3 linked regions of the Pyxidicoccus trucidator genome follow. The protein of the gene in region 2 interacts with the protein of the main gene of each other region in a pairwise test. Links are inferred from orthologs where the notes say so. Each region holds a gene or a part of one and is shown on either strand. Other genes may lie near its edges. The genes, in order: ftsZ, G4D85_RS30900 and ftsA.

Region 1 (10,836 bases), on a different replicon or contig from region 2:
CCTGCGCAAGACGGAGCCCGCGCTCGAGCCCATGAGCGCGCAGGAAGCCGAGGAGGAGGACGACGACACCTCCGACGACCGGCCCGCCCATGCGGAGGAAGACGACGAGGACGAGGACGAACACGACCACACCCCGCCCTCCTCCGCCGAGGTGCGCCGGCACTCCACCTCCATCATCCGGTTGGATCAGGTGGAGGCGGATCGCCCCCGCAAGGTGGCGGACGTGGCCACCGATGATGCGCCCCGCCTGCTGGTGCTGACCCCGGACGAGCTGAAGGGTCAGGAGTTCGCCTGCATCCGCACCGAGCTGCGGATTGGCCGCACCGACGACAACGACATCACCCTGGACCACCGCTCGCTGTCGCGCACCCACGCCAAGCTGGTGCGCGAGGAGGGCGGCGAGTGGCGCGTCATCGACATGCAGTCCGCCAACGGGCTGACGGTCAATGGCGAGAGCTACGCCCAGGCCACGCTCAACTCCGGCGACATCATCGAGCTGGGGCACGTGAAGCTCCGCTTCCTCCACGCCGGCGACGCCGCGGACGACCTGCCCGCCGGTGAGGGTGGCTCGCGCTCGAAGCTGCCGCTGGTGGCCGGGCTCGTCGCCCTGCTGCTGGGGGCCGGGGCCGTGGGCTTCTACTTCTTCCGTCCCCCCGTGCCCGGAACGCCGGTGCCGCCGGTGGCCCAGCCAGGGCCCGACACGGAGCCGCCCTCCGCGGAGCCGCAGCCGACTCCCGGCACCGAGCCGGCCACCGCCGTGGCACAGCCGGCCCCGGAGGCGCCTCCCGCCGCGCCGCCCGCGCCGACCGGACCCTCGCTTCCGGAGCGGCTGGCGCTGGCCCAGAAGGCCATCACCGCCCACGAGTTCGACAAGGCAGAGGACTACCTGTCCAGCGTCAAGGACGCGCAGGGCCGTCAGCCGAAGGAAGTGGTGGAGCTGCTGGACCAGGCCCGCGCGGAGCGGATGGTGAAGCAGCGGCTCGACCGCGCAAGCGCGGCCCTGGCCGCTGGCAAGCTCGCCGACGCCGAGAAGGCGTTGTCGGAGACGTCCGGCACCACGGTCTTCGCGTCCGAGGCTTCCACCCTGGCCGCCCAGCTGGCCGACGCCCAGCTGGCCGACGCCCAGAAGAAAGCCGCTGCCGCCGCTGCCGCCGCGACGCCTCCGCCCGCCGTCAACACCAACACCGTCCCCCCTCCTGGCACCGCCAGGCCCCCGGAAGGCGCGCCCACCCCGGCCCAGCTGGCCCTCGCGGAGGGCAAGAAGTACATCCAGACCAAGAACTACCCTCTTGCCATCGAGAACCTTCGCCGCTGCATCGAGCTCGATGCCAACACCGTGGACTGTTACGCGTTCCTCGGCTCCGCCCTGGCGCGGAACGAGCAGTCCGCTGAAGGAGCGGAGTACTACCGTCGCTTCCTGAAGCTGGCTCCTCCCGACCATCCCCGCTTCAAGGCAGTGAAGGACATCGTGGAGAGCTACGAGAAGAAGAAGTAGTGGTGTGCCGCCGGGGCCCGCCCCGGGTTCCACATCCCCCCCAACCGACGCTGTTCGCCTGCAGCGAGGAGACGCTGTGCAGATTCGCATCCTGGTGGTTGATGACGAGCAGGACAACTGCGACTACCTCAAGCTGGTGCTGACCCGCGAAGGTTACGAGGTCGTAACCACCACGGACCCCACGCAGACTGTGGAGATCCTCCGCGGCTCGGACTTCCACCTGGTCATCCTGGACATGATGATGCCGCAGATGTCCGGGACCGAGGTGCTCGAGCAGATTCGCAAGTACGACACCGACGTCGCCGTCATCGTCGCCACCGCGTACCCCACGGTGGACACGGCCGTCGCTTCGCTCAAGGCCCAGGCTTCCGACTACGTCAAGAAGCCCATGGAGCCGGACCAGTTCATCGCCGCGGTCCGCAACGCCCTCCAGAAGAAGGGCCTCTCCCAGGACCCGGAGGCGGACCTTCACCGCGCCATCGGCCGGACCATCCGCGACGCGCGCAAGACGCAGGAGCTCACGCTCAAGCAGCTTGCTCGGCGCACGGGCCTGTCCGTGTCGCTGCTGTCCCAGATTGAGCGCGCGGAGTCCTCGGCCTCCATCTCCTCGCTGTACAAGATTGCCTCGGCGCTCCAGCTGCGCATGGGCGAGCTGTTCGGCGACACCTGAGTCCCAGGTGCAACCCCTCCACCGGCCGCCGTGACTAGCGGCCGGTGAAGCGGGGCGGGCGCTTCTCCAGGAAGGCCGCCCGCCCCTCCTTCGCATCCTCGCTGCCGAAGGCCGCCGCGCGCAGGCCTCGCAGCCGTGCCTGGTCCGCCTCCTCCAGCGGAGCCCGGGCCAGCCGCCCGAAGGACTCCTTCATCCCCGACACCGCGAGCGGCGCATGGGCCGCCAGCGTGGCGCACAGCGCATACGCGCGCGCCTCCGCATCGGCCGGCTCCAGACACTCGTCCAGGAGCCCCCAGGCCAGCGCCTCGCGGGCGTCCAGCTTGCGCGCGGTGAGGAACAGCTGCTTGGCGCGGGCGAAGCCCACCAGCCGCGCCGCCCGGGCCAGCCCCTCCGCCGAGTAGACGATGCCCAGCCGCGCCGGAGGCATGAGGAAGATGGCGTCCGGCGTGCCGATGCGGAAGTCACACGAGGCCGCCAGGTCGAAGCCCGCGCCCACCGCGGCGCCCTGCACCAGCGCCACGCTGGGCACCGGGTGCCCCTCCAGCTTGAGGAGGCACGCCACCAGCGGGTCATCCGGCAGGAGCCCGTCCTCGCCGGGCGGGCCCAGGCGCGTCAAGTCGTAGCCGGAGCAGAAGGTGCCTCCCGCGCCGCGCACCAGCAGGGCGCGCACATGCGGGGCCGGCTCCAGCGCCGCGTCCAGCTGGGCCAGCAGCGCGTCGTTGAGCGCGTTGCGCCGGGCCGGATGGGACACCGTGAGGACGCGGATGCCGCCCTCGCGGTCCTCTACCTGGAGCGACGCCTCCGACGAAGGCTCCACTGCGACTAGCCGAGCACCACGAGGACGTCGCCCTCGTTGACCGACTGCGCCTCCTTGCAGCGAATCTCCTTCACCGTGCCGCCCTCCTCCGCCTCCACCGGCATCTCCATCTTCATGGACTCGAGGATGACGAGCGTGTCGCCCGCGTTGACCTGCTGGCCGACCTTCACTTCGATCTTCCACACCGTACCGGTGATGTGCGCCGCGACGTCCGCCATGGAACCTTGCCTCCTCAGGGGTGGATGGGGCTGGAGCCAGGCCCCGGCTGCTGCCCTACGCCGGCTTCGCGTGGTGCTCCAGGAAGTGCGTGTCCAGCTCGCCGGCCCGGAAGGCCGCATCCTGTACGATTCGCAGGTGGAGCGGGATGTTCGTCTTGATGCCTTCGATGCGGAAGCCCTGCAGCGCCGCCACGGAGCGCTCAATCGCCTGCGCGCGCGTGTCGCCAGAGATGATGAGCTTGGCAATCATCGGGTCGTAGTTCGGCGTGACGGTGTTGCCCTCGCCGTAGCCCGAGTCCAGGCGCACGCCCTCGCCCGTGGGGGGCTGGAACACCTTGAGCAGGCCCGGGGACGGGAAGAACTTCACCGGGTCCTCCGCGTAGATGCGGAACTCCAGCGCCGCCCCGCGCCGCTTCACGTCCTCCTGCTTCACCGTGAGGCGCTCGCCCGCGGCGATGCGCAGCTGCCAGCCGATGAGGTCCAGCCCCGTGGTCAGCTCCGTCACCGGGTGCTCCACCTGGAGCCGGGCGTTCATCTCGATGAAGTAGACCTGCCCGTCCGAGTAGAGGAACTCCACCGTGCCGGCGTTGGCGTAGCCGAACGTCTTCGCCGCGGTGACGGCCGCGGTGAACAGCGTCTGCGACAGGGCCGCGTTCTTCCCGTCCGCGAACAGCACGGAGGGGGCCTCCTCCACCACCTTCTGGTGCCGGCGCTGGATGGAGCACTCGCGCTCCAGGCCGTGGATGAGGTGGCCGTGGTGGTCCCCCAGAATCTGGACCTCGATGTGGCGCGGCGCGGGGAAGTAGCGCTCCAGGTAGACGCCCTCCTTGCCGAAGGCGGCCTTCGCCCGGTCCGTGCACTGGCGGAAGACCTTCTCCAGCTCCGCCGGGTCCTTCGCCACGGCCATGCCGATGCCGCCGCCGCCGCTGGCCGCCTTGCACAGCACCGGGTAGCCGATGCGCTCGGCCGCCGCCAGCGCGCCCGCCACGTCCGGCACCACGCCGTCGCTGCCGGGCACCACCGGGACGCCGGCCGCGGCCACCAGCTTTCGGGCCTGGCTCTTGTCCTTCATCCGCGCCATGGCGGCCGGGGGAGGCCCCACGAAGGTGAGCCCCGCGTCGGCGCAGGCCTGGGCGAACTCTCCGTTTTCGGACAGGAAGCCGTAGCCGGGGTGCACGGCCTGGGCGCCCGTCTGCTTCGCGGCCTCGAGGATGGCAGCGGCGTTGAGGTAGCTGTCCTTGGCCGGGGCGGGGCCGATGCGCACGGCCTCGTCCGCCTCCTTCACGAACGGCAGCTCCGCGTCCGCGTCCGAGTACACGGCGACAGTCTTGAGCCCCATTCCCCGGGCCACCACGCCGATGCGGCGGGCAATCTCTCCCCGGTTGGCGATGAGCAGCTTCTGGAACATGGCGGCAGCCCTCCCCTGCGAAGGGCGGCGAACCTAACCCTCGACCCCTCCCATGACAAGGGTGCGGGCGAGCGCGCTACAGGACGGAACAATCCCGTAAATTTGCGGCCTTGCGAGGCCCTGACGTACCTTGCCGCACGTGAAGCCCCCCTCCTCCCAGAGCCCTGGCGGCGTCGTCGATCTGCACCGCGCGCGGCGCGCCAAGCGGCTGGACCTCTACCGCTCCCGGCAGGCGGACCGCGTCCGCACCGTCCGCACCACGCTCGAAGCCCTCACCCAGAGCGGCACCCTCTTCACCCAGGAGGGCACGCGGCGCGGGCTGTCCCTGCTGAAGGCCCTGCAGCTGCTCCAGCGCGCCAGCGCGCGCCTGGAGGAGCTGTCCGGAAGCGGCGTGCTGCCGGCTCCCCGCCGGCCCGAGCGAGTCGACGCGCTGTACGAGGAGGTGGATGACCTCTTCGACCGCGCGGACAAGCTGGCCGGCCGCGACGAGGCGAGCGTGGCCCGGCTTCCCGGCCACTGACGCACTCCGCCGCGCCCTTCCCCACTCCTGCTACGGCAGCTCCGTCTGGCCCTGGCGCCGGAGGAACGTGGGGATGTCGAACTGGTCCTCATCCAGCGGCAGCGCGGCTTCCTTCACCACCGAGGTGCGGCTGCTCATGGCCTTGCTGCTCTCCACGGCGGGCAGCGGCCGGGGCGCGCTGCCCTTGGAGGGCACCAGGCTGGCCACTTCCTCGCGCTCGCGCACGTGCGCGGTGGCGTGCACGGACGGCGCCGGGCGGGACAGCGGCACCTGCACCACCGTCGGCGCCACGCGGACCTTGGGCGCGTCCCGGTGGACGAAGCCGGTGGCGATGATGGTGATCTTCACCTCGTCCTGAATCTGGTCGTCGATGAGCGAGCCGAAGATGATTTCCGCCTCGCTGTCCGCCGCGTCGTGCACCAGCGTCAGCGCCTCGTTGACCTCCTGCAGGGTCATGTCGCGGCCGCCGGTGATGTTGATGAGCAGGCCGGTGGCGCCGTCGATGGACACGTCCTCCAGCAGCGGGCTGGAGATGGCCTGCTGCATGGCGGTGAGCGCGCGCTTGTCTCCGGACGAGTGGCCGGTGCCCATGAGCGCCAGGCCCTTGTCGCTCATGATGGTCTTCACGTCCGCGAAGTCCACGTTGATGTAGCCGTGGTACTGGATGAGGTCGCTGATGCCCTGCACGGCATTCAGGAGGACTTCGTCCGCGCGCTTGAAGGTCTCCAGCAGCGGCATCGGCTCGTTGGAGAGCGACAGCAGGCGCTGGTTCGGAATGGTGATGAGGGTGTCCACCGCGGCCTTCAGCTCCACGATGCCCTGCTCGGCCTGCTTGCGGCGCTTGTTGCCCTCGAAGAGGAAGGGCTTCGTCACCACGCCCACCGTGAGGCAGCCCAGGCTCTTGGCGATGTCCGCGATGATGGGCGCGGCGCCCGTGCCCGTGCCGCCGCCCATGCCGGCGGTGACGAACACCATGTCGGCGCCCTCGAGCACCGCGGCAATCTGGTCCCTCGACTCCAGGGCCGCCTCGCGGCCCATCTCCGGGTTGGCGCCGGCGCCCAGGCCCTTGGTCAGCGTCTGCCCCAGCTGGAGCCGCGTGGGCGCCTTGCTCGCGGCGAGCGCCTGGACATCGGTGTTGGCCGCGATGAAGTCGACCCGGTCGAGCTTCGACAGAATCATCGTGTTGACCGCGTTGCAGCCGGCCCCACCTGCCCCGACGACCCGAATCTTGGCGGCCTGCTTGTTCTGATCGAACTGGTCCATGGCGGTCCTTTCGGCTGGAGCGGCGCGGTGCAGCGCGCGCACTCCCAACCTCCACAATCATCAGCAAGTCCCACGCTTTGGCAAGTATTCCGCTACGAGCCTGTAGCGGGATGAGGCGCGTCCGAGTCCTGACGCGCACTTACGCAGCGACCCGGCGAGCACGCGGTGCGGCGTGGTGGGCGAACTTCGCCCCTTGACTCGCGAAACGCGGCACGCCTTGGCGGGTCGGAATCGCGCTCCAACGCGTAGAAAAACGAAGGGTGGCCCCGGAGCACCGTCCAGGACCACCCTCGCTCATCCCCGTGAGTGACTCACGGGGTCATCGTCGTCGGCCGCGAAGCGTCAGGGGGCGTCGCGCTCGACCTCCACCTTCGACACGCGGAGGATGTTGAACTCCACGCGGCGGTTGTTCTCGCGCCCCGCGGCCGTCTTGTTGGTGTCCACCGGCTTCGTCTCGCCGTAGCCCTCCGCCTCCAGGCGCACGGGGAGGATGCCCTCGTTCACCAGGAACTTCCGCACGTTGGCGGCACGGCGCTTGGACAGGTCCAGGTTCTTCGCGTCGTTGCCCTGGTCGTCCGTGTGGCCCTCGATGCGGAGCAGCTCCACCTGGGGGTTGGCGCGCAGCACCGCGGCCACCTGCTTCAGCAGCGGGAACGAGCGGGCGAGGATGACGTCCTTCGACGTGGCGAAGTAGACCTTCTCCAGGATGAGGATGCGCTCGCCGTCGACCTGCACCTTCACCTTGCCCTTGTCCGGGCAGCCGTCCTCGTCCTGCACGCCGTTGATGACCTCGGGCTCGTTCGGGCACTTGTCCGCGGTGTCGGCGATGCCGTCCTTGTCGTTGTCCGGGTCCGGGCAGCCGTCCGCGTCCTCGAAGCCGTCCTTGTCCTCGGGCTGCGCGGGGCAGCCGTCGTTCGGATCCATCAGGCCGTCACCGTCCGAGTCCACCGGCGCGGGCTCCGTGTCCGGGCACCCGTCCGCGTCCTCGTGGCCGTTCTTCGTCTCCGGCTCGCTGATGCACTTGTCGTCACCGTCGAGGATGCCGTCGCCGTCGTTGTCCGGGTCCGGGCAGCCGTTCTCGTCCTCGAAGCCGTCCTTGTCCTCGGCCTCGACGGGGCACATGTCGTCGGGGTCCATCAGGCCATCGCCATCCGTGTCCACCGGCGCGGGCGCCACCACCGGCTTCGGCTCGCGCGAGGGCTCGGGGCTGTAGCTCAGGCCCGCCAGCACGCGGAAGCCCGGGGTGCCATAGCCGCGGGTGAGGCCCGGCCCGGCGCCCACGTGCGCGGAGAGGCCGCCCAGCGAGCGGTACTTCAGCGCCGCCAGCAGCTCCAGCGGGCGCTCCTCGGTGTCCTGCTCCTTCAGCCCGAGCGCGCCCACCACCGTGGCCGCGGCGGCCAGCGGCAGCTCGCCCACGGTGAAGGGGATTTCCGCTCCCACGCCGTAGGTGAAGGAGTTGCCGGTGTTCAGGTTGCGAAGCTGCTGCTGCTTCCGGAGGTCCAGCCCCAGGTTGGCGGCGATGCGCAGCCGCTGCCCGTACTCGGCCACCAGGCGCGGCTGCACGCCCAGGCCCGAGCCACCGAGGAAGTCCGAGCCACCGCCCGTGGGCAGCACCACCGGCACCGCCAGGGCCAGGTCGAAGGACTCACCGTCCACCAGCCGGGCCTTGGGCACCACGCGCAAGTCACCGATGCCGCCCGAGCCCACGCCGTTGGAGAAGGACGAGTCCACCTGCGGCGCCGGCTCCGAGTCCTGCAGCGTCACCGGCAGCACGACGCCCACCTCGAAGCGGTCGAACAGGCCCACCGCGCCCATCAGGTCCAACCCCACCTGGCTGCGCACCAGCGCGGTGATGAACCTGTCCTGGCGCGGGTCCAGGAAGTTGAGCGGCTTGTCCGCGTAGTTGAGGGACAGGCCCACGTTCCAGCCCAGGTGGGGCTGCACGCGGGCGCTGTGCACGCCGAGGATGTCCCCGGCGCCCGGCCCCGGCTTGTACTGCTGCACGTCGATGGCCTGCGACGCCGTGGGCGCCGTCGCCTGCGCCTCGGCGGGCGAGGCCACCAGCGCGCCGGTGAGGGCGAGGCCCCCGACGGCACCGGCCACCAGGGCCCGCGAGGGACGCCCGCCCGAGCGGCGCAGGCGGCCCAGCAGCGGCAGCGCGAGGAGCAGCAGCGCCAGCGGCGCGAAGGTGCCCGCCCCGCCCGTGCTGCAGCCACGGCCCACGACGACGAAGTCGTCATTGCCGTCCAGCGGGTTGCTACCGCCGTTGACCTCTTCACCGTCGCTGGCACCCCCCAGGTCGGTGTCGCGGTTCCTCGGGTCCGTCTCGCCATTGTCGAAGCTGCCGTCGTGGTCGGAGTCCTCGCGCCCGTCGTTCAGCCCGTCACCATCCGTGTCGGGGTTGAGGGGGTCCGTCGAGTTGACGCCGGTCACCTCGACGCCATCGCTCAGGCTGTCGCCGTCCGTGTCCGCCTTGTTCGGGTCGGTCTCGGTGGAGCTCACGGCGCCGTTGGAGTCCGCGTCCTCCGCCCCATCGGTCAGCCCGTCACCATCGGTGTCCGCCCGCTTCGGGTCGGTGGTGGTGCTCGGGTCGGCGTCCGGGACGAAGTTGGGCGAGCTGGTGTCGGTGCCCACCGGCGCGTTCTCCCGCGTCACGCCCTGCTCCGTGCCGTCGAGCAGGCCGTCGTTGTCGCTGTCCGGGTCGCGGGCATCGATGGTGCCGTCCCCGTCCGTGTCGGTGAGGCCGTCGGCGCCGTCGGTGACGCCGTCGTCGTCCGTGTCCGCGTCGCGCGGATCGAGACCCAGCTCGATTTCGGTGGCGTCGTCCACGCCGTCACCGTCGGTGTCGGTGTCGTCCGCGGCCACCAGCGGGTTCGTCTCACCCGCGTCCACGCGGCCGTTGTGGTTGGCGTCCTCCACCCCGTCGCGCACGCTGCCACCGTCGGTGTCGACGTTCAGCGGGTTCGTCGTGGTGGTCGGGTCCAGGTCCGGCGTGAAGACCGTCAGGTCGGTGTCGGTGCCCTCGGGCTCCGTCAGGCCCAGCTCCAAGCCGTCGGTGAGCAGGTCGCCGTCCGTGTCCCCGTCGTTCGGGTCGGTCTCGTTCTCGTCCACGATGCCGTCGTGGTCGGCGTCCTCGGTGCCGTCCATCAGGCCGTCGTCATCCGAGTCGTCGTCGAGCGGGTCCGTCTCCCCGACATTCACTTCGATGCCGTCCGGCAGGCCGTCACCGTCCGTGTCCGGGTTGTTCGGGTCCGTGCCCAGCGTGACTTCCTCGGCGTCCGTGAGGCCGTCGCCGTCCGTGTCCAGGCTGACCGTCCAGGTGTACGTGGCGGGCGTCGGGTCCACATTGTCATCCGCGTCCACGGCGCGGACCTGCAGGGTGTGCGTCCCCTCCGCCAGGCCGCTCAGCGCGAGCGGGGTGGTGCACGGCGCGAAGGCCGCGCCGTCCAGGCTGCACTCGAACGTCACCGGCGACTCGTCCGAGGTGAACTCGAACGTGGCCGAGGTGGCGTTGGTGAGCGCGGGCGGCGTGGCGGTGAACGTCGTGTCCGGCGGCAGCGCGTCCACGGTGAAGTTGTGCGTCACGGACGGGCTGGTGTTGCCCGCCGGGTCCGTGGCCGTGACGGTGACCGTGTGAGGCCCATCCGCCAGCGGGGTGGCCGGGGTGAGCGTCCAGTTACCCGAGCCATCCGCGACCACCGTGCCCAGGTTGACGCCATCCACCACCACCGTCACCGAGGCGCCCGGCTCCGTCGTGCCCGAGTACGTCACCGTCGGGTCGGTCAGCACCGCGCCGTTGGCGGGCGTGGTGAGGGTCACCACCGGCGCCGCCGTGTCCACCGTCCACGTGTGCGTGGCCGGCGTCGGGTCCACGTTGCCGGCCGCGTCCACCGCGCGCACCGCCAGGGTGTGCTCGGCGTCCGCCAGCGGCCCGAAGCTCTGCTGGGCCGTGCACGGCGTGAAGGCCGCGCCGTCCAGGCTGCACTCGAACGTCACCGGCGACTCGTCGGAGGAGAACACGAAGTCTGCCGTGGCCACGTTGGTCAGCGCCGGCGGGCCGCTGTCGATGGCGGTATCCGGCCCGGTCTGGTCCACCGAGAAGGTGGAGGTCGTCGGCGCGCTGGTGTTGCCCGCGCCGTCCACCGCCACCACGGAGATGGTGTACGGGCCGTCGGCCAGCGTCACCGGCGGCGTGAAGGTCCAGTTGCCCCCCGCATCCACGGGGATGGGGCCGTACGTCGCCCCGCCCACCGTCAGCGTCACCGACGTGGCGCCGTCCGCCGTGCCGGTGATGACCACGTTGCCGGAGCTCAGCACCGCGCCATTGGCCGGCCCGGTGATGACCGGAGCGAGCGGCGCCGTGAAGTCCACCGTCCAGGCGTAGGTGGCCGGCTCCGGGTCCGCCGTGCCGAGCGCGTTGACCGTGCGGACCGCCAGCGTGTGGC
Region 2 (10,639 bases):
GAAGGTCAGCTCCCCGCGCCGCATGGGCATCTACGGGCGCTCCAACGGTGGCGTCCTCACCAGCGTGGCGATGACGCAGCACCCGGACCTCTTCAACGCGGCCGTCATCGAGAGCCCGCTCATCGACATGCTGCGCTACCACAAGCTGCCGGCCGGCGCGTCGTGGGTGGGCGAGTACGGCAACCCGGAGGTGCCCGGGGACGCCACGTTCATCGCGAAGTACTCCGCCTACCAGAACCTCAAGGCGGGCGTGCGCTACCCCAAGCCGTACATCACCACCAACACCAAGGACGACCGCGTCCACCCCGGCCACGCGCGCAAGTTCGCGGCCAGGCTGGAGGCCATGGGGCTGCCGTACCTCTATTACGAGAACACCGACGGCGGGCACTCCAACGACGCGGACCCGCTGCTGAATGCGCGCCGCTGGGCGCTGCACCATGTGTACCTGGCGCAGCAGTTGATGGACTGACGCAACAGGACTCAAGCTGCAACGGGATTGCGCGGACGTCATATCGGCGGAGGCCGAAGTCGTTGCCCGGCGCGGGGCATCCGGGGGCGCGAGGAATACGACGGGAACCTCCTCGCGGAATTTCGTTTCTCCAACACGGGTCGCGCATCGTGCGCGGCCCGCTCCTTGGAGTCCCTCATGCGGAGAAGTCGATTCCCAATGCGTCGCTCGTTGCTGGGCGCCGCGTCCCTGGCCGTCGCGCTGAGCACCGGCTGCGGCAGTCCCACCAGCTCCCCCGCGTCGGAAGTCCCGGAGGCTCCCGCCGAGGTGCTACCCGTCACCCTGGATGAGACCTTCGTGGCCGTGCCGAAGGAGGTGGGCGCTGCGCGCAAGCAGCAGGTGGAGCAGAAGCTCCAGGGCGCGGTGGACGACTCCGGCACCAGCTTCTACCTGGCCATCCGGCGCAGCGAGCTGGGGCAGAAGTGGTTCATGTCCGCGTTCCTCAAGCAGCACCACCCGGGCGGCATCCTCTACTACGCCGCCAGCACGCTGGGCACGCGGGTGGTGAGCTTCAAGGAGCAGAACGGCAAGCTCTTCGTCCTGGACGTGGACGACACCAAGGTGCTCAGCGACGTGTTCGACCCGGAGGTGCTGGTGGAGGCGTACCCCGTCGTCACCGACCACGGGCCCTTCAACCGCGCGCGCGGCTCGGACCAGTACGTGCTCATCGACCCGACGGCGGGTCTCAACCGCTTCGGGGTGCTGGGGGACCTGCACGGACGCCAGAACATCCGGTTCCAGGTGGAGCTGAGCTTCGCGCAGCGCTTCCGCCGCATGGCGGACGGCGTGGCCTTCGAGCAGGTCTTCACCGGCTACATGGACGTGCCGGACGACCTCTCCCACGGCTTCCTGGAGGCCAATCCCTACCGCCGCTCCGGCACCCTGGGGCTCACCCTGCGCAAGTACTCGGAGAGCGCGGGCTACACGCCCACGCCGCCGCCACCGAAGGACTTCTACATCCAGGGCGCGGAGCGCCTCATCCCCAACAGCGGCGGGTGGACCGAGCTGGCGGTCGCGAAGTGGAACATCCACCCGGGGATGAAGCCCATTCGCTGGCACATCACCGACAGCATCCTCACCGTGCAGGACGACCCGTTCTTCAGCGAGTACGACGTGGTGGGCGCGGTGAAGCGCGGCATCGAGGGCTGGAACGCGGCGTTCGGCTTCAAGGTGCTGGAGGCCGTCGTGGCCGACAGCTCGCTGAACTTCGCGGATGACGACAAGAACGTCCTCATCTTCGACACGGACCTGGCCATGCCCCTCGCTTTCGCCAGCCTGCGCACCAACCCCAACACGGGCGAGATTCGCGGCGCCAGCATCTACGCCCCCGCGGCGTGGATGGCGAACGCCATCTATGAGGCCGGCGGCGAAGGGGCCGCGCCCACCCTCGCGGCCGATCCGCTCCAGGCCCTGCGCATGTCCTGGTCCGGCATGCGGGACGACACGCTGTGTGACTTGTCGCTGGCCCGGGTTCTCGAGGGCGAGGGGGCCCCGGTGCACGTCTCGGCGGATGACTCGCTCACCCCCAAGCAGAAGGCGGAGAACGCGCTCACCAACCTGGTGCTGCACGAGATTGGCCACACGCTGGGCCTGCGCCACAACTTCTCGGGCACGAGGGTGTACGACGGCGGCGACTCGGTCCTCCGCTCCAGCACGGTGATGGACTACCCCGAGTTCGACGACGCCATCCACGGGACCCAGCCCGGGCCGTACGACGTGCAGGCCGTGCGCTACCTCTACGGACTGTCCGAGCAGCTTCCCACCCAGGCGTTCTGCACGGACCCGGACAGACGCCTCGACCCGTACTGCAGCCCGAATGACCGCTTCGATGAGCCGCTCACGAAGTGGTTCGTTCCGCAGCTCCACGCGTACCTCGCGCCGCTGCTGCGCAACTCGGTGAACCTGGACCGGCAGAAGGGGCTCTTCGGCCTCTACGTCAACGACGTCCTGAAGTTCGTGCGCGCGGGCAACGCGCAGGCCCAGGTCACCGCCTACCAGGGGGCCCTGGCCCAGGTGCGGCCTCCGCTGCACGTGCCCGCCGACGCGCCCCCGCAGTACGCCGCCCGAGCGGATGAGCTGGCGCGGCGACTGCTCTCGCGCCTGTACCTGGACCCGGTGGCGGACCGCGGCTTCTTCTCCGCCAACCCGCCCGCCACGTCGGCGCTGCTGCCGCTGGTGATTGCCGACGTGAAGGCCATCCTGCTCAACGCGGACGGTGTGCGCACCTACGGCTCGCGTCGCGTCATGGTGGACATCCTGAAGACCCAGCAGACGCTGGCGTCCTATTCCGCCCTGCGGAACGCGCAGGAGACACTCACCGCGCAGCTCCCGGCGCTGAGCGGAGATGCGCGGCTGGAGGCCGAGGACCTGGTGGCCCGCATCTCCGAGGCCGTCTCGCCCTACTACCGCTGAGGCGGGGCTCCCGCGCCGGTGGCTCGCACCGCCACCGGCGCGGAGGCTTCCCTCGGCGCGCGGCGGAGGCGCTCAATGCCTCACCTGTAAGCGTCCGCTACTCCACGCCGCCGCTGTCCCGCTGCCGACGCTCCTTCTTGAGTGGACGTGGCCTCCGCAACCCGGCGGAGTGGCACCGCGAAAATCCTCTCAAGGGGACGTCACCCTCGACTCCACAGCGCGACCCGGATGTCCCCAGCGGCCTCGAAAGAGGTCTCGGTCAGTGACGTCAATGACTCACGATTGGGGGGAGCGCATGCGGTCCAGACATATTGAGAGCGTGCTCGTGGTGTCCATGGTGGCTGTCTTCGCGGGCTGCGGCCCGGTGGAGGAGCCCCTCGAGGAGCCCCCCGGCGAGGCGGCCACCGCGGAGCAGGAGCTGGGCTCGCAGAATGGTTTGTCCTTCAATGGGTTGTCATTCAACGGCCTGTCCGCGAATGGCCTGTCCTTCAATGGGCTGTCATTCAATGGCCTGTCCGCGAGTGGTTTGTCCTCGGCCCCCTTCGCCTCCTGGTTCCAGTCGAACCCGGCGCTGGCGGACATGGTGATGCGGTACCTGGTCCGCTGCGCGGTGCCAGCGGGGCAGGTCCGCGGCTACACCAACCCGCGCACGGGCGTCTCGTACTTGTGGGCGGGGCTGCTCGGACTCGCGCCGGACTGGGCCCAGGGGCAGCTGCCCACCACGGCCGAGCAGCAGGTGGTGTCGGCCTGTCTGGCCGCGCACACCACCAACACCGGTGTCCAGATGGCCATCTCCGTGCTGGGGGTGAATGGCAGGGGGCAGGCCATCCCCTACGGCTCCTGGGAGCTCTCGACGTACTCCGAGGAGGAGGCCTGCTTCTTCGGCAACCTCTTCACTGGCGAGGGGCTGTTCGTGGCCAGTGACCAGGGGCTCCTGCGCGGGAGCCAGAGCTCCCCACGTGGGTGTGCGCTGTCTCCGGGCCCGCTGCAGCGAGTGGAGGACAACTGCCCGCCCATCATCCCGCTCGGGAGCTGCGACGCGTACTGCACCGCGGGCCTCCTTTCGCCCTTCCACACGCGCTGCACCCGCAACGGCGTCCACTACCGGCCCATCACCACCCGGCTGCGCTCCAGGGATGTCTTCCGCTGCGGGGACGGCGTCTGCCAGTACACCGAGTCCTGTGGCCTGGGAGTTGGATACCGGGACTGCCTGCTCGACTGTGGCCTCTGCCTGGGCAGAGACCGCTGAGGCTCCGGCGGGTGGAGACTCGCTTGTGGCTAGGGCGCCGCCTCCGCGCGGCGTACTGTCCCGGGTTGCATGCGCACACTCCACGGAATCGGCTACTCGGGTTGGACGGAGAAGGCCCGCTGGGCGTTGGACCACCATCGCGTCGCCTTCCGGTACCGCGAGCACGTCCCACTCACCGGCGAGCTGGGGCTGCGCTGGCGCACGCCGCGCGGCGTGCGCCCCTCTGTCCCGCAGCTCGCCGACGAGGGCGGCGTCATCACCGGCTCGTTCAACATCGCGAAGCGGGCGGAGGAGGTGGGGCAGGGCGCGCCGCTCTTCCCCCAGGACGCGCTGGAGCTCATCTCCCGCTGGGAGGAGACGAGTGACCGCGTGCTCGGCGTGGCTCGGGCACAGTTCATCACCGGACTGCTCCGCAACCCGCGGGCCCAGAAGGAAAGCCTGCCCTCCTTCGTGCCCGGGTGGCTTGGGGGCGTCATGGCTCCGTCCGTACGGATGGGCGCGAACTTCATCGCCCGGAAGCACAAGGCGGCCTTCGACGTGGAGGGCGCCATCCAACAGACTGTCGTCCCCGCCCTCGAACAGCTCCGCGCCGAGCTTGGCGGCCGTCCCTACCTGAAGGGCGGCTTCACCTACGCGGACATCAACGCCGCGGCCATGCTCCAGATGCTGCGCCCGGCGGAGGACCGCTACATGCCGCTGGGGGCCGGGACACGCGAGGTGTGGACGAACGCGCCCCTCGCGGACCGCTTCCCGGACCTGCTCGAGTGGCGGGACGGGCTCTACGCGAAGCACCGCAAGCCCTGAGCCTGTGCCTGTCGTGGGTTGCGTGCACTCATGCCGGGGCCGTGCCGGAGCCCCAGGAAAGCGCTGTCTCCGCCGTCGCCCGTGAGCCACCGTCCGTGAGCGGCGGGCGCGAGGCTCAGGGCTTCTTTCCGCCCCCCTGCGGCGGCGGCGCGCCCTGGCTCATGCGCTGGCGAATCAGCTCCTGAATCTGCGCGGGCGTCTTGCCCTCGAATGGGGACGCGTCCATCTTCTGGTAGTCCGGCGGGACGGCGAAGAGCGAGTCGGGCTGCGCACCCTGCTGGATGTTGGTGAGGTTGATTTCCATCACATTCCCATCGGCGCCGAAGGTCTGCGCGCGCACGTAGGGCACCTCGGGCAGGCCCGTGGGCCGCCACATCTTCTGACGCATCGGCTTTCCGTCCATGCCCGGCACCGTGCCCTCGTACACCGTGCTCGGGTGGCCGTTCACCTTCTCGGTGCCGGTCTTCTTGAAGCCCTGCGCCAGGAAGCAGGCGTCGTAGTCCTGCCCCTCCCCCGTGCAGGACATGGGCAGCTTCATGGGCAGCTCATCCAGGCTCCGCTGGGACGCAATCTTCTGCGCATGCATCAGCGTGGTGCCCGTGCGCTTCTCGAAGTCGAACAGGATGGACATGCCCGGCGCGTTGGCGGGCTGGCCGGGCAGCTGCGTGTCCATGCGCAGCATCAACTTGCGCCCGTACACCTTCCCCTGGGTGGCCGGGGGCGGCTTCTGTCCGGGCTGGGGCACCACCTTCGTGGTGGCCTCCGCCGACCAGTCGGCGAGGGCGGGGGTGGCCACCAGCAGCGCGGCGGCGGCGAGTCCTGACAGCCTGCGACGAAGGGAAGAAGGGCGCATGCCGCCACCACAGTCCAGCGCCCGCACGCCTGTCAAACACGCCCGGCGCCAACGGCTGGAAAAGCGAACGGCGCCGGCCCTCGCGAAGAGTCGCGGGAGCGCGGCGCCGTGGCCGTGAAGCACCGTGCTGGGACTCAGCCCGGCTGGCAGACCTGGCGGAGGATGTCGAGCGACTCCAGCGCCTTGCCCGCGCCAATCACGACGGCGGACAGCGGGTCCTCGGCGAGGAACACGGGCAGGCCCGTCTCCTCGCGCAGCAGCGTGTCCAGGTTCTTCAGCAGCGCGCCGCCACCGGCGAGGACGATGCCGCGGTCGGCGATGTCACCGGCGAGCTCGGGCGGGGTGCGCTCCAGCGTCAGCTTCACGGCCTCGACGATGCCGTTGACGGGCTCGGCGAGCGCGTCGCGGACCTCGTCGCTGGACACGGTGAGCGTGCGCGGCACGCCGGCCACCAGGTCGCGACCCTTGATCTCCATGGTCATGACCTCGTCCGTCGGGTACGCGGTGCCGATGCCCATCTTGATGAGCTCGGCCGTGCGCTCGCCGATGAGCAGGTTGTACTTGCGCTTGACGTACTGGATGATGGCTTCGTCCAGCTTGTCGCCGCCGATGCGGACGCTCTTCGCGAAGACGATGCCGGCGAGGCTGATGACCGCGACGTCGGACGTACCGCCGCCGATGTCGACAATCATGTTGCCGCTGGGCTCCGTCACCGGCAGGCCCGCGCCAATCGCCGCGGCCATCGGCTGCTCGATGAGGTAGACCTCGCGGGCGCCCGCGTTGGCCGCCGCCTCGCGCACCGCGCGGCGCTCCACCTCGGTGATGCCCGAGGGGATGCCGATGATGATGCGCGGGTTGACGAGCGTCTTGCGGTTGTGGGCGCTCTGGATGAAGTAGCGCAGCATCGCCGCGGTGATTTCGAAGTCCGCGATGACGCCGTCCTTCATCGGACGGATGGCCACGATGTTGCCCGGGGTCCGCCCGAGCATCTCCTTGGCCTCCTTGCCCACCGCGAGGACCTTCTTGCCCCCGCGCGCGTCCTGCTGCACGGCCACGACGGAAGGCTCGTTGGAAACGATGCCCTGGCCGCGGATGTAGATGAGGGTATTCGCCGTGCCCAGGTCGATGGCGAGGTCACGCGAAAAGAGGGTGTGAAGCCAGTCAAACATACGGGGGCGGGAACTTTCAGGGAGGCGGCGGAATTTCCCCCAGAGCGTGGGGGAGACGCGCGGAAGGTACTACGCGCCGCAGCACGGAGGAAGAAAAGCCGGAAGCTGCTTCCACTTCAGGTTGGATAGCAGTCGGCCAGCGGACGCGCACGGCCCTGGCTCTCACTACAGGGAAGCAGCCTCGGCCTGCGCCTGCTCGAAGCGGCTGGCCACCACGCCGGCCTCTTCGGGAATCCCCTCTGGGAGCGCCCCCTCCGGCAGCGTCCCGGCCTCCTCGGCGTGCCGGTACTCGGGCGTGTGGCGCAGGGCCTCGCTGGTGACGTGGAGCAGCGAGTCACGCACGGGCTCGAACAGCAGCGCGGTAAGGTACCAGGCAGGCGCGTAGTCCAGCCGGATGAGGCCGTGCACGCTCCAGCGGTGGGGTGAGTAGTCCCACGGACAGCGGCCGAGCAGGCGCTTCAGGGCCCAGCCCGTGCCGTACTCGGCGGCGAAGATGAGGGCGGTGTAGGCCAGCGCCCGCAGCGGCCGGGGCAGGGGCTTGAGCCGGGCGGAGACCTCCTCCAGCGCCAGCGCCGTGCCTCCGTAGATGGGGTGCATCCACAAATAGGTGCGCGCGGTCGCGCTCCTGTCTCGCTTCAGGGCCGCGCCCGCGCCCGTGAACAAGACCTCCAACACCCACCCCGTGCACCCGTAGAGCAAGAATCGTGAAAGCACATCCGGAACCTAGGAACCCTCGGCAGGAGGGGGCAGTGCCTGGACCGACACGGGCCGGGGCTTCCGGATGCCTGCCCCCGCCCGACGTCTGACTCTGTACACCCGAGGACAGGGCGCCTGTCCTCAGGGGCGGGGAGGACATGGGCCTACAGCGGGGCAAGCCGTCTGGAGCCGCCCGTGACGTGCGTGCTTTACTTACCCGGAGGGCGCGTCGTAACAGGATGGAGTGACTCGTTCCCCCGGCCAGAACTCGCGGATGCCCGGTGCCGGGAGTGGAGCGTGCGGGCCGTGGCCCCTCGTCCTGGTGGGCGCGGTCCTGCTGCTCGGGCTGGCCCATGGGAGCGCGGGCCTGCCCGAGTCCGTCCCGGAGCGGAGGAGCCCGTTCTCGGCGGCCCGTTCCCTCCAGGGCATCGGGGTCGAAGGCGAGGCCGGGCACCGGCTCCTCACCCGGGGCCCCACGCAGCAGCCGTGTGTGCGGTTCCAGGGCACGGGCTTCGACACCTGGGCTGCCTTTGGGGGCGCGCCGTCCCTCTTCCCCGCGCACGCGCGCTGGTGCGCGGCGCGCGGGCGCTTCCCGGTGGACTCCTTCACGGTGCAGCGCTGGGGCCGGGCGCGGCAGGCCATCGCGGACACGGCCATCGCCCGTCGGGTGCGCTACCCGGTGGTGTCCGGGTCCACGCGGAGCGGCCTCGCGGACCAGCCCTCCATCGTCACCTGCCCCCTGCGCGGACCTCCTGCCTCCAGGTGACGCGGTCCTGCGAGGGCCCCGCTTCCTGCAGGCCCTTGCCGGCCCGTCGTCCGGATAGCGCGGGCCGGGCGGGTCGTCCTTCCGGCGGCCGTGCCCGCGGGCCCAGGCCTTTCTTCCATTCTTCGGTAGTGCGCGCCCTCCGGGGCGCGGAGGTGACTTGATGCACGGAGCCCACGAGGTCCTCCAGGCCATCGCCATCGTCCTGTGCGTGGCGGCGGTGACGACCGTTCTCTTCCAGAAGCTCCGGCAGCCGGTGGTGCTGGGGTACATCCTGGCCGGCCTGGTCGTGGGCCCCTACGTGCCCATCCCCCTGGTGGCCAACCCGGAGGTGGTGACGACGCTCTCGGAGCTGGGCGTCATCCTGCTGATGTTCTCGCTGGGGCTGGAGTTCAGCCTGCGCAAGCTGTTCGCGGTGGGCTTCACGGCCGGACTCACCGCGGTCATCCAGTGCACCATCATGGTGTGGCTCGGCTTCGTGGTGGGGCGCGCCTTCGGGTGGACGTCCCTGGAGAGCATCTTCACCGGGGCCATCATCGCCATCTCCAGCACCACCATCATCGCCAAGGCCTTCGACGAGCAGGGCATCCGGGGGCGGCTGCGTGAATTGGTGGTGGGCGTGCTCATCGTCGAGGACCTCATCGCCGTGCTGCTGATGGCGACGCTGACGGCCATCTCCACCGGCACGGGCCTGTCGCTGGGCGAGCTGTCGCTCACCACCGGGCGGCTCATCGCCTTCCTGGTGGGGCTCGTTGCCGTAGGGCTCTTCATCATCCCCCGGGCCGTGCGCTACGTGGTGCGGCTGAACCGCCCGGAGACGACGCTGGTGGCGAGCGTCGGCATCTGCTTCGCGGTGGCGCTGCTGGCGCAGGCGTTCGGCTACTCGGTGGCGCTCGGGGCGTTCCTGGGGGGCTCGCTGGTGGCGGAGTCCGGCGAGGAGAAGGTGGTGGAGCACCTCGTCCAGCCGGTGAAGGACATCTTCGCCGCCATCTTCTTCGTGTCCGTGGGCATGCTCATCGACCCGGCGCTGGTGGTGAAGTACTGGGCGGCCATCCTGGTGCTCACGCTGGTGGTCATCACCGGGAAGATTCTCAGCGTGTCGCTGGGCGCGTTCCTCACGGGCAACGGCACGCGCACGTCCGTGCAGTCGGGCATGAGCCTGGCGCAGATTGGCGAGTTCTCCTTCATCATCGCGGCCCTGGGGCTGTCGCTGAAGGCGACGCGCGAGTTCATCTACCCGGTGGCGGTGTCCGTCTCGGCGATTACGACGCTCACCACGCCGCTGCTCATCAAGCTGTCCGGGCCCACCGCGACGTGGGTGGACCGGAAGCTGCCCAAGCCGCTGCAGACGTTCGCCACGCTGTACGGCACCTGGGTGGAGCGGCTGCGGGAAGCGCCCCGGCGCGAGACGCTTGGCGCGGGAGTCCGGCGGCTCATCCGGCTGCTGGTGCTGGACGCGGCGCTGCTCGTCGCGCTGGTGATTGGGACGTCCCTGGCGGCGGGGAGGGTGGCCGTGCTCATCGAGGCGCGCACCGGCCTGGGGCAGGAGCTGTCGAAGAACCTCATCATCATCGCCGCGGTGTTGCTCTCCGTGCCGTTCCTGGTGGGCGTCGTCAGCCTGGCGCGCCGACTCGGGACGATGCTGGCGGAGGTGGCGCTGCCCCGGCGGACGGATGGGAAGGTGGACCTGGCGGCGGCGCCCCGCCGGCTCCTGGTCGTCACGCTCCAGGTGGTCACCGTCATCATCATCGGGGTGCCGGTCGTCGCGATTACCCAGCCGTTCCTCCGGGGCGCCACGGGGTTGCTCATCATCCTGGCGCTGCTGCTGACGCTGGGCGTCGCCTTCTGGCGGAGCGCGACGAACCTGCACGGGCACGTGCGCGCGGGCGCGCAGGTCATCGTGGCGGCGCTGGCCGCGCAGTCCCACTCGAAGGAGCCGGGGGCGGAGGAGCACGCGCTGGACGACGTGCCGAAGCTGCTGCCCGGCCTGGGTGAGCCGGTGCCCGTCCGGCTGGAGGAGACGAGCCCCGCGGTGGGACGGACGCTGGCGCAGCTCAACCTGCGCGGGCTGACGGGGGCGACGGTGCTGGCGATTCAGCGTGGCGAGGAGAGCGTGTCCGTGCCCACGGCGCAGGAGGTGCTGCGCTCCGGGGACGTGCTCGCGCTCACGGGCACGCACGACGCG
Region 3 (7,564 bases), on a different replicon or contig from region 2:
GTCGGTGAGGTCCACCGTCCAGGCGTAGGTGGCCGGCGTCGGGTCCACGTTGCCCGCCGCATCCACCGCGCGCACTGCCAGCGTGTGGTTGCCCGCGCTCACGTTGCTCAGGGTCAGCGGGTCCGTGCAGGCCGCAAAGGCCGCGCCGTCCACGGAGCACTGGTACGTCACCGGGCTCTCGTTCGAGGAGAAGTCGAACGTCGCCGTCGTGGCGTTCGTCACCAGGGCCGGGCCCGAGACAATCGTCGTGTCCGGCACCGTCGCGTCCACCGTCCAGGCGTGGGTCGCGGGCGTCGGGTCCACGTTGCCGGCCGCATCCACCGCGCGCACCGCCAGCGTGTGGTTGCCATTCGCCAGGCCCGTGAAGGTGCGCGGGTCGGTGCAGGCCACGAAGGCCGCGCCGTCCAGCGAGCACTGGTACGTCACCGGGCTCTCGTTCGAGGAGAAGTCGAACGTCGCGGTGGTGCTGTTCGTCAGCGCGGGCGGGCCACTGACAATCGTCGTGTCCGGCACCGTCGTGTCCACCGTCCAGGCGTGGGTGGCCGGGGTCGGGTCCACGTTGCCCGCCGCGTCACGCGCGCGCACCGCCAGGGTGTGGTTGCCGTTCGCCAGGCCGCTGAAGGTCACCGGGTCCGTGCAGGCCACGAAGGCCGCGCCATCCAGCGAGCACTCGTACGTCACCGGGCTCTCGTTGGAGGAGAAGTCGAACGTCGCCGTCGTGGCGCTCGTCACCGCCGCGGGGCCGCTCACGATGGTGGTGTCCGGAGCGGAGGTGTCCACCGTCCAGGAGCGGGTGGCGGGCGTCGGGTCCACGTTGCCCGCGGCATCCACCGCGCGCACCGACAGGGTGTGGTTGCCGTTCGCCAGGCCGGTGAAGGTCACCGGGTCCGTGCAGGCCGCAAAGGCCGCGCCGTCCAGCGAGCACTGGTACGTCACCGGGCTGTCGGGCGAGCTGAAGTCGAACGTCGCGCTGGTGGAGGTCGTCGTCCCCGAGGGGCCGGCATCGATGTTGGTGTCCGGAGGCACCGTGTCGACCGTCCACGTATAGACGGCCGGCGTCGGGTCCACGTTACCGGCCGCATCCACCGCGCGGACCTGGAGCGTGTGGCTGCCGTTCGTCAGGCCCGTGAAGGACGCCGGGTCCGTGCACGCGGTGAACAGCACCGCGCCGTCCAGGCGGCACTCGTAGGTGACGGGGCTCTCGTTCGAGCTGAAGTCGAAGTTGGCCACCGCCGAGTTCGACACGGCGGGCGGCGTGCTGGTGAACGTGGTGTCCGGAGCAACGGTGTCCACCGTCCAGGAGCGGGTGGCGGGCGTCGGGTCCACGTTGCCGGCGGCGTCACGGGCGCGCACGGCCAGCGTGTGGTTGCCCTGCGCCAGGCCGGTGAAGGTCACCGGGTCCGCGCAGGCCACGAAGGCCGCGCCGTCCAGCGAGCACTCGTACGTCACCGGGCTCTCATTGGAGGTGAAGTCGAAGGTGGCCGTCGTGGAGACAGTCACCCCGGACGGGCCGCTCACGATGGTGGTGTCCGGCAGGGCGGTGTCGACGGTCCAGGCATAGGTGGCCGGCGTCGGGTCCACGTTGCCCGCGGCATCCACCGCGCGAACCGCCAGGGTGTGGTTGCCGTTCGCCAGCCCCGTGAAGGTGCGCGGGTCGGCACAGGCCACGAAGGCCGCGCCGTCCAGCGAGCACTCGAAGGTGGCGGCCGCGTCATTGGAGCTGAAGTCGAAGGTGGCCGTCGTGGCGTTCGTCACCACCGCCGGGCCACTGACAATCGTGGTGTCCGGAGCCGTGGTGTCCACCGTCCACGCGTAGGTCGCGGGCGTCGGGTCCACGTTGTTGGCCGCATCCACCGCGCGCACCGCCAGCGTGTGATTGCCCTGCGCCAGACCGGTGAAGGTGCGCGGGTTGGTGCAGGCCACGAAGGCCGCGCCGTCCAGCGAGCACTGATACGTCACCGGGCTCTCGTTGGAGCTGAAGTTGAAGGTGGCCGTCGTGGCGTTCGTCACCGCCGCCGGGCCGCTCACAATCGTCGTGTCCGGCGGAGTGGTGTCCGTGGCCACCGTGAAGGTGTTGGTGTTGCTGCGGACGCTCGACACGCCCTGCACCTCGGCGATGGCGCTGACGGTGTGGGCACCTGCAGTCAGGTTGGTCGTCGGCGTGAACGTGAAGTTGCCCACCGCGTCGGCCGTCACGCGGGCCACCTCGACCCCGTCGATGTAGATGACCACCGTCGAGTTCGCCGGGGCCGTGCCGGTGATGGGCGGGCGAACACCCGTCGTGGAACCGTTGGCCGGCGTCACCACCACCGGAGCGGCGAGGGACGCAGGGAACGCGCCGGGCAGCACGGTGACCACACCTGGGTTGCCCGGGCGAGCACCATAGTTGATGCCATCCGGAGCACCGGCCGAGGGCTGGGTGCCCGCCGCGCCGCCTGTGACGACGGGAGTACAGCCGACCGCCGCCCCCTGCACCAGGATACGGCCACCGCCACCACCACCGCCCGTCCCGTGAGGTGTCGCGAAGGTGGTGCTACCACCATTGCCACCGCGAGCACTGACGGTATTCGCGCTGCAGGTCAGGTTGCCCGTGAAGCGCATGTAGAGGGTACCGCCCGCGCCACCACCGCCGGCCGCGTCGTTGCCTAAGCCTCGCGCGTTCTCACCCGCCACGCCGTCCGCGGTCACCGCACCAGCGCCCGCCAGCGACGCGGCGCGCATGAACACGATGCCACCACCGACATTGCCCGCGCCTCCCTCGTCGTCGTTGCTATGGCCAGCACCACCGCCACCGCCGAAGAGGCCACGTGACACGGCGTCATAGTTCATCTGCACACCGCCACGCCCGCCCACGTCCCGTGACGCCGGCAGGTCACCACTCCAGGTACGTCCGCCCTGGCCACCCGCACCCGCGCCGCCACCACCACCACCGCCCGAGTTGTGGCAGATGCCGCCACCACCGCCATTGGCGATGTTGCCGTAGCCCGTCGTGCCGGCCACAGGAGGGAACGGATCGATTTCCGGCTGGTAGGCGCCGGGCACCACGCCTTCGCCCTTCATGGCACCGGCCGGCCACACAGCGTCGACGCCGGTACACCCATCCCCCTCACCGTTGAGGAAGATACCGCCGCGGAAGCCCCGGCCCGTGGCGGAGATGGTGCCCTGGTTGTTCACGGCCCCCGTCGCCAGGAAGGCCAGCACACCGCCCGAGGTCCCATCCCAGGGCCCGGCGACGAGGCTGGCGCCAGCGTTGATGGTCACCGTCGTGTATTCGCGGACCAACACCGCCTGCGCACCAGTGGCCAGGAACGGCACCGTGAGCGGCTGGGTGAAGTTGAGCCGGGTGGCAGTCAGGGACTGGATGCGCGCCAGCTGCCAGCGGCCCATCGTGTTGCCCGACACGTCGATGGGCGTCTGGCTGCCCGACGCGGGCCTCGGGGTGAGGCCGGTGCTCTGAATCACCATCACCAGGTTGCCCACCGCGAAGCCCGTCGTGGACGTCACCGTGACGAAGCTCTGCCCTGCCGGCACCGCCGCGGACACCCGCGTGTAGGTGTTGATGACGGTGTTGGCGGCATTGACGGTCAGCGGAGTGGTACCGGTGCCAAGGCCGAAGGAGTCCGGCTCGGCGTGGGCGGCGGGAGCCACCAGCGCGACGCACAGGAGCGCCAGCAGGCTAGCGGCAGGCAGGCGAGCGCGGATGCGCCGCGCCAGTACCAGCGGAGTGGGGGTGTGGGTGTTGTCGTTCATGTGGGCAGGGCCGCGCGAGGTGGGATGGGGTCCCGGCGGCAATGGCCGCACATAGCAATCTCGAAGCCATCCCCCGTCCACTTCCCGACCCTCACAGTTCCGAGGGCTTCCAGGACCCACCACCCCTCTCGCCCAGAGGGCAATCCGAATCACGGATCCAGATTCCGGAAACCGGACAGCTTGGCGCCCCAATAACGCGCCCCGTCACGTCGGCTTCTGACGCGTCAGCGCCGCACGCGTGAGGGAGCGTGACGCGTCCACGCCGGACGCGCCCAGGCATGACGCGCCAGGCCAGAACGCAAGAAGGGGCCCCCCTTCCGGAGAGCCCCTTCGCGTGTGGCGGGCGAGGTGCGTCAGCCCGTCAGAAGATTTCCTCGAGCCACTCGCGCATGCGGCCCTTCACCTTCTTGTACACGTTCTCCTCGCGGATGCGGAACATGCGCCGGTCCAGGTGCTTGGCACCGTAGACGACCAGGCCCACGCCCGTGGCGTACATGGGGCTCTTCACCACGTCCACCAGCCCGCCGATGCCGCGCGGCATGCCCCGGCGCACCGGCAGCCCCAGCACTTCCTCGGCCAGCTCCGGCATGCCCGCGAGCAGCGTGGAGCCGCCCGTAATCACCACGCCCGAGGCCAGCAGGTCCTCGTAGCCGCACTTCTGGATTTCGCGGTGCACGAGCTGGAAGATCTCCTCCACGCGCGGCTCCAGGATTTCGCAGAGAATCTGCCGCCCCAGGACGCGCGGCTGCCGGCCGCCCACGCTGGGCACCTCAATCGTGTCGTCCTTGTTGATGAGGGACGCCAGCGCGCAGCCGTACTTCTGCTTGATGCGCTCGGCCTCGTGCGCGGGCGTGCGCAGGCCGATGGCGATGTCGCTGGTGAGGTTGTTGCCGCCCAGCGCAATCACCGCTGTGTGGACGATGGAGCCGCCGGAGAAGATGGCGATGTCCGTGGTGCCGCCGCCGATGTCGACGAGGCACACGCCCAGCTCCTTCTCGTCCTCGCCCAGCACCGCCTCGGCGCTCGCCAGCGGCTGGAGGACGATGTCGGAGACATTCAGCCCCGTGCGGTTGGCGCACTTGACGATGTTCTGCGCGCTCGAGACGGCCCCGGTGACGATGTGCACCTTGGCCTCCAGGCGCACGCCCGCCATGCCCAGCGGCTCCTTGATGCCGCCCTGGTCGTCGATGATGAACTCCTGCGGCAGGACGTGGATGACCTCCCGGTCCAGGGGGATGGCCACCGCCTTCGCCGCGTCGATGACACGGGCGATGTCCGCGTCGCGGACCTCCTTGTCCTTCACCGCGACGATGCCCTGGGAGTTGAAGCCCTTGATGTGGCCACCGGCGATGCCCGTGTAGACGTGGGAGATTTCGGCTCCCGCCATCAGCTCGGCCTCTTCCACCGCGCGGCGGATGGAGGACACCGTGGCCTCGATGTTGACCACCACGCCCTTGCGCAGCCCCTTCGACGGGTGCGTACCAATGCCGATGATGTCAATCCCGCTGTCGGTCAGCTCCCCGACGATGGCGCAGATCTTCGTCGTGCCGATGTCGAGGCCGACGATGATCTCCCCCGACTTCTGCTTCGCCATGACAACCCTCCCAGGCCCCCCACTCTCGTGAAAGGGGCATCCGCTTACCGCGTCGAGACCCCGTTCCTCTCGGAGACAGGGCTCGAAAGCTTCACCGCCACCCAACCGGGTCGGGCACGGTTATCCAGGTGAATGATCTCCGCTGCAAGCCCTCTCGCACCCAGCTCTCGCCGGACGCGGGCCAGCCGCTGCAGCTTGACCTCGGAATCTCCTTGCCCCAGGCGCACTTCCTGGCCGGACGCCGTCACCAGCGCCAGGCCCTGCGCCTCCATGCGGACCTCGGACAGCCGCTCGGCCTTGTCGGGTGACAGCCGCGCATAGGCGCTCGCCACCTCCAGGGCCATGCGCAGGCGCTCGCGCGCCACCGCCGGGTCCGTCACGTACCCCTCCCTGTCCAACCCCGTGACGAGCGGCAAATCCAGCCCGTCCCCCGGCGTCACCCGCTTGAAGGGCTCGCCCTCCTCGTCCAGGACGTACAGCTCGCTCAGCACCGCCAGGGCCACCGGCACGTGCTCGGTCACCTCCACCGACACGCGGTTGGGGAAGCGCCGCGTCACCTCGACTGTCTTCACCCAGGGGTGCTGCGACATGGTGCGCTCCAGGGCGCCCACGTCCAGGGTCCACAGGTTCTGCCCCTTCGTCAGGACGGCCAGCCGCAGCAACTCCACGCGAGAGGCGCGCTGGAGGCCGGAGAAGGACACCGCCGCCAGGTCGAAGCGGGGCGACGTCAGCGCCCAGCGCCGCAATTCCACCCCACCCCACACCAGCAGGCCCGTGGCCAGCGTCAGCGCGAGCACCTTCAGGACGCCCGGCCCGTGCGAGCGCACGGCGCCCTTCACCGCCTCCTTCTGCTGGGCGGTGTCCTGACGGCGGCGATTTCGCGTTCTGCCAAAGGCCATGGGTCGGGGACGGTCGCACGCATGCTGCGCGCGGATGGATCTCCACGCCAGTTTTTGGCTACAGCCACGTCGCTGTAGCGCTGGCGCTCGGGTGATGGACCAGGGGGCTTCCGGAAGTTTTCGACGGGGCCAGACGCGAAGTTGCGTCCGGCCCCTGACTTCAGGCCTTGAGGGAGGCGCCCAGCAGGAGGCGCTCGCAGAGGGCCGGGAAGTCGATGCCCCGTCCGGCGGCAATCTTCGGCAGGAGGCTGGAGGCCGTCATGCCAGGCAGGGTGTTGATCTCCAGCAGGAACACTTCGCCTCCCTCGGTGAGGATGACGTCGGACCGGGAGCCCCCGCTGCAGCCGAGGGCCTTGTGCGCGGCCAGACTCACCTCGTTCACCCGGGCATACTGATCCGGAGGCAGGGGTGCGGGGAAGAGGTACTGCGTGCCGGAGTCCGCCTTGTACTTGGCGTCGTAGTCGTAGAACTCATGCGCCGCGCGCACCTCGATGACGCCGAGGGCCTCATCGTCCAGCACGCCACCCTGCACTTCGCGTCCCTTGACGAACTGCTCCACCAGCAGGGTGCCTGCGTACTTCGCGGCGTCCTGCACCGCGGCGTCATAGTCCGCGCGCGCCTTGACGATGTGCACCCCCACGCTGCTGCCCTCGCGGCTGGGCTTCACCACCACCGGGAAGGGGAAGCCCAGCGAGTCCGCCGCCGCCAGCGCCGACGCCGCGTCGTGGAAGGCGCGGTACGCGGGGGTGGGGATGCCGTGGGTGACGAAGACCTGCTTGGCGTACACCTTGTCCATGCCCAGCGCGGAGGCCAGCACGCCGCTGCCGGTGTAGGGGATGAACATGGACTCCAGCAGCCCCTGGAGGCACCCGTCCTCGCCGTAGCGCCCGTGCACCGCGAGCCACGCCACGTCCACCTTCTCCGCCACCAGGCGCGCGGGCAGGTCCCTGCCCACGTCCACGTCCACCACCGTGTAGCCCAGCGAGCGCAGCGCGCCGGCCACCGCCGCGCCGGTGTTCAGGGACACCGCGCGCTCCGAGGACAGGCCGCCGTACAACACGCCCACGCGCTTCGTCTTGAGCTCGTCCTTCGTGAAGGCGCCGCGATTCGGGGTCATGGCAGGAACTCTCCCAAGCGCTTGACTTCGGGTTTCATGTCGACGCCGGTCTCCTCGCGCACCCGCTGCTGCATGAGGGTGACGAGGCCCAGTACGTCGCGGGCGGTGGCTCCGCCCAGGTTGACTATCCAATTGGCGTGCAGGGTGGACACCTGCGCGCGGCCCAGCGTATGGCCCTTGAGGCCCACGACTTCAATCAATCGC

What was found.
Region 1: the proteins of G4D85_RS30900 (region 2) and ftsZ interact in binary tests that used the Escherichia coli proteins (3 or more experiments, as listed by UniProt). The link is inferred for Pyxidicoccus trucidator from one-to-one orthologs.
Region 3: the proteins of G4D85_RS30900 (region 2) and ftsA interact in binary tests that used the Escherichia coli proteins (3 or more experiments, as listed by UniProt). The link is inferred for Pyxidicoccus trucidator from one-to-one orthologs.

The regions. Positions count from the first base shown.
Region 1 is NZ_JAAIXZ010000002.1:801,793-812,628, reverse strand. What follows is about bases 4,276-7,247. They hold ftsZ (cell division protein FtsZ), read right to left. Parts: upstream 6,392-7,247; coding sequence 5,159-6,391; downstream 4,276-5,158. Other genes in these bases: agmC (adventurous gliding motility protein AgmC), read right to left, coding at 6,734-7,247; G4D85_RS09820 (hypothetical protein), read left to right, coding at 4,739-5,128; G4D85_RS09825 (acetyl-CoA carboxylase biotin carboxylase subunit), read right to left, coding at 4,276-4,608. Also shown: G4D85_RS09845 (FHA domain-containing protein), read left to right, coding at 1-1,495; G4D85_RS09840 (response regulator), read left to right, coding at 1,572-2,165; G4D85_RS09835 (enoyl-CoA hydratase/isomerase family protein), read right to left, coding at 2,200-2,982; G4D85_RS09830 (biotin/lipoyl-binding carrier protein), read right to left, coding at 2,988-3,200; more of G4D85_RS09825, read right to left, coding at 3,256-4,275; more of agmC, read right to left, coding at 7,248-10,836. UniProt on the Escherichia coli protein: Essential cell division protein that forms a contractile ring structure (Z ring) at the future cell division site. The regulation of the ring assembly controls the timing and the location of cell division.
Region 2 is NZ_JAAIXZ010000012.1:289,583-300,221, reverse strand. Bases 4,979-7,753 are described here. They hold G4D85_RS30900 (rod shape-determining protein), read right to left. Parts: upstream 6,996-7,753; coding sequence 5,961-6,995; downstream 4,979-5,960. Other genes in these bases: G4D85_RS30895 (putative ABC transporter permease), read right to left, coding at 7,161-7,709; G4D85_RS30905 (hypothetical protein), read right to left, coding at 5,089-5,826. Outside these bases: G4D85_RS30925 (prolyl oligopeptidase family serine peptidase), read left to right, coding at 1-469; G4D85_RS30920 (zinc-dependent metalloprotease), read left to right, coding at 668-2,920; G4D85_RS30915 (hypothetical protein), read left to right, coding at 3,216-4,169; G4D85_RS30910 (glutathione S-transferase family protein), read left to right, coding at 4,239-4,973; G4D85_RS30890 (hypothetical protein), read left to right, coding at 7,936-8,457; G4D85_RS30885 (monovalent cation:proton antiporter family protein), read left to right, coding at 8,618-10,639. UniProt on the Escherichia coli protein: Forms membrane-associated dynamic filaments that are essential for cell shape determination. Acts by regulating cell wall synthesis and cell elongation, and thus cell shape.
Region 3 is NZ_JAAIXZ010000002.1:793,508-801,071, reverse strand. The notes cover bases 3,229-6,092. They hold ftsA (cell division protein FtsA), read right to left. Parts: upstream 5,345-6,092; coding sequence 4,112-5,344; downstream 3,229-4,111. Other genes in these bases: G4D85_RS09800 (cell division protein FtsQ/DivIB), read right to left, coding at 5,389-6,092; agmC (adventurous gliding motility protein AgmC), read right to left, coding at 3,229-3,750. Also shown: more of agmC, read right to left, coding at 1-3,228; more of G4D85_RS09800, read right to left, coding at 6,093-6,243; G4D85_RS09795 (D-alanine--D-alanine ligase), read right to left, coding at 6,404-7,360; murB (UDP-N-acetylmuramate dehydrogenase), read right to left, coding at 7,357-7,564. UniProt on the Escherichia coli protein: Essential cell division protein that assists in the assembly of the Z ring. May serve as the principal membrane anchor for the Z ring.